2 regions of the Thomasclavelia ramosa DSM 1402 genome follow, and region 1 is predicted to be linked to the other one. Evidence: a T-box and tRNA genes for the amino acid it is inferred to sense, from the RefSeq annotation. Region 1 holds a T-box; the other holds one or more tRNA genes.
The links. A T-box is a leader RNA that pairs with one kind of tRNA and senses whether it is charged. The one in region 1 lies ahead of ileS (isoleucine--tRNA ligase), so its partner is inferred to be a tRNA-Ile.
Positions count from the first base shown of each region.

Region 2: it encodes a tRNA-Ile, which carries the amino acid that the T-box ahead of ileS (isoleucine--tRNA ligase) is inferred to sense. The anticodon was not compared.

Region 1 covers NZ_CP036346.1:2,047,720-2,051,149, forward strand. The annotation lists gene ileS (isoleucine--tRNA ligase) at 1-1,813, opposite strand, end outside; T-box leader at 1,854-2,056, opposite strand; gene EYR00_RS09960 (DivIVA domain-containing protein) at 2,053-2,484, opposite strand; gene EYR00_RS09965 (YlmH family RNA-binding protein) at 2,497-3,255, opposite strand; gene EYR00_RS09970 (cell division protein SepF) at 3,291-3,430, opposite strand, start outside.
Region 2 covers NZ_CP036346.1:2,652,891-2,656,320, reverse strand. The annotation lists gene EYR00_RS12765 (hypothetical protein) at 1-22, shown strand, start outside; gene EYR00_RS12760 (putative ABC transporter permease) at 35-529, opposite strand; gene EYR00_RS12755 (glutathione peroxidase) at 718-1,194, opposite strand; tRNA gene EYR00_RS12750 (tRNA-Ile) at 1,375-1,451, shown strand; tRNA gene EYR00_RS12745 (tRNA-Ile) at 1,478-1,554, shown strand; tRNA gene EYR00_RS12740 (tRNA-Ala) at 1,573-1,648, shown strand; gene EYR00_RS12735 (putative ABC transporter permease) at 1,705-2,460, shown strand; gene EYR00_RS12730 (MATE family efflux transporter) at 2,463-3,430, shown strand, end outside.

The DNA.
Region 1 (3,430 bases):
TTGGATCAACAGTATTACCTAATGATTTAGACATTTTATTGCCTTTGCCATCTAAAACAAATCCATGTGATAAAACTGTTTTGTATGGTGCACAACCATGAGCTGCTGTTCCAACAATCAGTGAAGAGTTAAACCAGCCACGGTATTGATCACTACCTTCAAAATATAAATCAACTGGATAACGATATCCCCGTTCAATCATACATCCAGTATGGCTGGAACCTGAGTCAAACCATACATCCATAATATCTTTTTCTTTTTTAAAGATACCATTTGGTGAATGTTCATTTATATATCCTTCTGGTAATAAATCTTTTTCATCACGTTCAAACCAAACATTTGAACCATATTTTCTAAATAAATTAGAAATATGTTTAAAAACTTCTTCTTCCATAATCGGTGTTCCATCTTCACAATAAATGATTGGAATCGGTACTCCCCAAGATCTTTGACGAGAAATACACCAGTCACCACGATCTTTAATCATATTATAAATACGAATATGTCCCCACTCATTTAACCAGTTAACTTTATCAATCTCACTTAATAATTTCTCTCTGATTTTATCAACTGAACAGAACCATTGATCAGTCGCTCTAAAAATAATTGGTTTTTTAGTACGCCAATCATGTGGATAACTATGTGTAATAAATTCAAGCTTTAATAAAACTCCTAATTCATCTAGTTTCATTGTAACTGTTTTATTTGCATCATCTACATATTGACCTTCTAGCCATTCACCACAGTCTTTCATCATACATCCATGTTCATCAACGTTACAATATGCTGGTAAACCATATTTTTGTCCGACGAAAAAGTCATCTGCTCCGAATCCTGGTGCTGTATGAACGCAACCAGTCCCCGCCTCAGCAGTAACATGATCACCTAAGATCACTAATGATTCACGATCATATAAAGGATGTTGACAAGTGATTAATTCTAACTCACTACCTTTAAAGTTTTTGATTACTTTATACTCAGTAATTTCAAATTTTTCCATTAATGAATCAACTAATTCATTTAGAACGATTAATTTTCCTTTAGTTGTTTCAATCAGTGCATAATCGTAACGCTCATTTAAACAAATTGCCAGGTTTGCAGGAATAGTCCAAGGTGTAGTTGTCCAAATAACAAAGCTAGTATCAGTATCTAAGATTCCTTTACCGTCTTTAACAGCAAATTTAACAAAAATAGTCGGACTCTTAATATCATGATATTCAATCTCAGCCTCTGCTAAAGCTGATTCACTTGATGGTGACCAATAGACAGGTTTTAACCCTTTAAAAATTAATCCATCCATTGCCATTTTTGCAAATACATCAATTTGATTAGCTTCAAACTCGGGCATTAAAGTCAAATATGGATGTTTATAATCAGCAAATGTCCCCATTCTGATTAATTGTTCCATTTGTTTATTTACTTGCTCATGAGCATATTCATCACATTTTTCTCTAAAAGCCGCTGTAGACATTTCTTTACGATTTACCCCTAATTTTTGAATCGCATTTTCAATTGGTAATCCATGCGTATCCCAACCAGGAATATATGGCGTATAGCGTCCCTCCATATTATTGTAACGACAGATAACATCTTTGATTACCTTATTTAACATATGTCCCATATGCATATTACCATTGGCATATGGTGGACCATCATGAAAAACAAAATCTTCTTTCCCTTTGTTTTGCTCAATTACTCTTTCGTACATGTTCTCTTTTTGCCAGCGTTCAACATACTTAGGTTCTTTTTTAGGAAGATTCCCACGCATTTCGAACTCAGTTTTTGGCATTAATAGTGTGTCCTTATAGTTCATTTCTTTTCCTCCAAATAAATTAAAAAACGTCCTTTCAAAATAAAAGGACGAATAATTCGCGGTACCACCTTAATTCGTATTTTCCAATACGCACTCAAACATCTTAACGCGATTAACGGCAACCCCTACTAATTTCAAGGTGCTACTCCAGAGTGATCCATTATAATAATAGTTACTGATTTTCACCATCCATCAGCTCTCTACAAACATCTTACTATAAACTGTCTCTTTCATCGTATTTAGTTATCTTCATCTTCTTCGTTAATAAGATTAAAGACTTCCGAATTATCGATTGAATCCAAAATATCTTGGGACATTTTTTGAACCGATGAACGGAATTTAATTGCCTGATCTTTAAAATCATTCATCTCACTAGATAAACTACGAACATAGTCCAATGATTCTTTTAAGATCATATTGGCATTGCGTTTAGCCTTATCAATCAATTCACTTGCTTCTTTTAAGGCTAGACGAGCAATTTCTTCATTAGTTTTTTCGGTAATATTGACACGATGCTGCAATAGCGAGTTTTGTTCTTTAACATGATCTAATTCATCTGTTAAACTAGCAACTTGCTGCTTTAGTGATGCTAACTCAGCTTGATAATCATCTATTTTACTATCAACTTGTTGAACACTATAGCCCCTAAATTGCTTTTTAAATTCACTCATCGTCTCACTCCCCTACTTATAAAAATACCCTTCAACGACATAATTATCCTGTTTAGTTCGTCGTTTAGTATCGACAAATTTAACTCTTCCATGACGTCTTAACGATATTATATCACTATTATTACACAAATAATTTATTTCTTCAACTTCTTTATGATTAACTTTTACAAAACCTGATTGAATATAACTGACAGCCTTGCTTCGAGGCACTCCATATAAAGTTGAAACAACTTTATCTAAACGAAATGAGGAGACAATAAAAGTTTTACTTATATATTGATGTTTAATTGTAATAATCTCTTCACTCTCTAAAATTTTAACTTTACTACGTTTAATTTTAATTAAGTTATTTTTTACATACTCATAGATTTTTGCATCCATGGCAACATAAAAATTATCCTCATACTCATAAATATCCCCAAATAATTCGCGTTTAACCCCTAAAGACATTAATGCTCCTAAAATATCTCGATGATTCAATGTACCAAATGGTTTTGCATAACTTATTTTAGCTAAAACTATTTCAAAATCTTCTTTTTCAATTTGATAAAATGATGGTGCAATAATCAAACGTTTCATTTCACTATCAACCATTCCACCATCTTCAATAACAATCAAATCATTTTGATTCCCTACAATGCTATAAACAATTGATTGATGATATGGATTTAAAAATTTAGTTAAAACAAGTCTTTGTTTATATAGAGCTTGATCTTTAAACTCTAATACCTTTTTAACAAAAACTTCTTCACCTTTAAAATGCTCTATCATAATTAAAAAGTATTAGCTAAGCTAATACTTATCTATTATTCTTCAGATTCATCTTCATCTAAATCAATTGTCCCAGAAACACCAATGTTTTTAGGAGTACATAAGAATATTCTAGGTCCAATTCTTTGGATGTCTCCTTCAATTGCAAAGATAACTCCGCTTAAAAAATCTACAA
Region 2 (3,430 bases), 610 kb from region 1:
GATGAGAAAAAAGAGAATCTAATATGTAGGCAACCTATTTAGGCTGCTTTTTTGTTACTTGAAATTGCTGATTATAAAATTGATATAGGATTATAAGGATATATATGAGTGCGATAATATTAACAGCATAATAATTTAAATTAATTAGAAGGCTATTAATAAATGGATCGATGTAATTAACTAAAATAATTCCTAAAAATCCCCACATCAAGCTATAGAACATACAAATACGGCTAGTATAATTGCTAGGTATTTTACCATAATTCCATACTTCTATTTGTGAATCATATGATAAGAAAAAGTGAGTCAAATATTCTAGGGCAGTACAGCCGAATAGTGAATAAAAAAAGATTTCAAAATTATTAGTATGATAAGGGACAATGCTTAAAATCAATAATGCACCAAAGCCATAGATAGGGATAAACGGTCCTTTTAGTAATCCCGATAGATAGAATTCTTTCTTTAAGATTGAAACATATACTGACTCAAGAATAAATCCTAAAAATGTATAAATTGCAAATTTTACCATTATTACCTCCTTTAATAATATATGTAATTAAAAGAGGAATATACAAGAATCTTATCTTAAAGATGAGGTATCAGATACGATGAATATTAATATTAAAAATGAACTTATTATTTTTGATTTAAAATAATAAGTTCATTCAATTTAGTAGTTTTTATTATGTTGCAATGCAAGTATGTTGTTATAAAGATTTATTTTAATAATTTTTTAATATTATTTTCAATTTCTCTTGGCTTTACTAACGGTTCAAAGCGGGCAACGACATCACCCTCTTGATTAACTAAAAATTTTGTGAAGTTCCAGTCGATTCGTTTTGATAAAGTACTATCTTGTTTTTCTTTTAAATATGTATAAAGTGGTGATTCATTTGGGCCGTTGACTTCGATTTTAGCAAATTGCGGAAAACTAACACCATAAGTATCCGCACAAAAAGACATGATTTCTTCCATTGTTCCAGGTGCTTGTTCACCGAATTGATTACATGGGAAATCTAGAATACAAAAACCATAATTATGATATTTTTCATAAAGTTCTTCTAAATCATCATATTGCTCGGTGAATTCACAATCGGTTGCTGTATTGACGATTAGTAAAACTTGATCTTTATAATTATTTAGTGAGATTGTTTGATTGTTATTATCTAATACTTCTATTTCATATAAGTTCATAATTGCCTCCCTTAAATATAAACTATAATCAAAGTATAACAATATTTAGATATGCAAACAAATAATATGCAATGACGATTTTTTTGATAAAATTAAGAAATAAAAAAAATTGTCAAAATTATAAATAAATGCTTGACGGTAAAGAATCTACATGCTATTATATTAGGGCAGTTGATTGATGGGCCTGTAGCTCAGTTGGTTAGAGCGCACCCCTGATAAGGGTGAGGTCGATGGTTCAAATCCATTCAGGCCCACCATTAGTTAATTGCAAATAGATATATATGGGCCTGTAGCTCAGTTGGTTAGAGCGCACCCCTGATAAGGGTGAGGTCGATGGTTCAAATCCATTCAGGCCCACCATATATATTTTAATATTTTGGGGCCTTAGCTCAGCTGGGAGAGCACCTGCCTTGCACGCAGGGGGTCAGCGGTTCGATCCCGCTAGGCTCCACCAATTGTATATTAAGTCTGCTTTGGCAGACTTTTTAATTTATTTAAAGGAGGCAAAATATGACTGGAAAGTTGATAATTCTTGTGGTTTCATTCTTTATTTATTGTTTAATGGGGTGGATTTGGGAATCAATCATTTTGCCTTTATCACGGCATCAAAAACCATATAATCGAGGTTTTTTAAATGGTCCCTGGATTCCTATTTATGGTTTTGGTGCAATGCTGGTAATTGTTTTATTTGATATTCAGCAGGTTAATTATCCTATTTATACTTTATTTATTAGTGGCGGGGTAGTAGCTTGTTTATTAGAATATATTACTTCGTATGTAATGGAGAAACTGTTCCATCGACGCTGGTGGGATTATAGCCAAAAGGCTTTTAATTTGAATGGTCGTGTTTGTTTAGAGGGTTTTATTTGTTTTGGTTTATTTAGTGTTGTGGCAATCGATTATGTTCAGCCTTTTTTTACTAGTAAGCTATTATTAGTTGATGAAAATATTTTATTTGTCTTAAGTGGGGTTTTATCAGTTCTCTTTATTGTTGATACAATTGTATCAACACATGTAGCATTGGATATTGAAAAGAAATTAGAATTAGTAAAACAAGTACTGGAAGAAAGTGAAAATAGATTGATTGCAAGTATTGAGGAAAAACAAAATGAAGCACGTGCATATATTGAAAAACAGCGTCTAGAATGGCAAAAGCAGCAAATCGTCTTAAAATCATTAATTAGACAAAAGAAGTTGTTTAAATATGGGCACCGGCGTTTGATACGTGCGTTCCCTGATTTATTAAAGAGAAAAAAGGATGAGTGATGATGCTGAAGAAATATTTTGGAACTAAACAATTCTATAGAACTGTTATTAGTATTGCTTTTCCAATTATGGCTCAACAGTTTATCACAACGTTTGTAAATTTAATTGATAATGTAATGATTGGCAGTATTGGCAATATTGCATTAACTTCAGTAACGGTGGCAAATCGTTTTTTTCTAATTATGAACTCAATTTTATTTGGGTTATGTGGAGCGGCGGGAATCTATATTGCTCAATTTTTCGGGGCTAAGCAGAAGAAAAATTGCCAAGAGGTATTTAATATTAATATGGCTTTTGCGGTTGGGGCAGGACTTTTATTTACATTAATAATTTTTATTTTTCCTCAATACGCAATTGAATTGTTTTCTAAAACACCGATTATAGTTGATGAGGCGATTAAATATTTACATCTTGCTAAATATACATATATCCCTTTTGCTGTTTCGTTCACTTGTATGATGGCTTTACGAGCAGTTGGTATTAACAAGATTCAGCTAAAAGTGGGGATAGTAGCAGTAATAACTAATACCGCATTAAACTATTGTTTGATTTTTGGAAATTTTGGATTCTTTAAAATGGGAATTCAAGGGGCGGCTATTGCAACGATTATTGCTCGACTTGTTGAAATGGCAATATATTTGATTATTTTATATCGAAATAAACATTTCTTTAGTTTTGATTTAAAAGGGATAATTAGAATTAATGTCAACTTATTAACCAGTATTGTTCGTAAAGCAATTCCTTTGACAATCAATGAAATTTTGTTTTCATTGGGACAAGCTTTAATTTTTATGTCATATATGCGATGTGACGAATATTTAGTGGCTTCCATATCTGTTGTTGACACAGTAGCTAATATAATGTTTATTGTTTTTGGTGGTCTATCTTCAGCTGTGTCGATCATGATAGGAAATAAATTAGGTGCTAATAAACTTGATGAGGCTAGAGATAATGCGCGTAAATTATTATG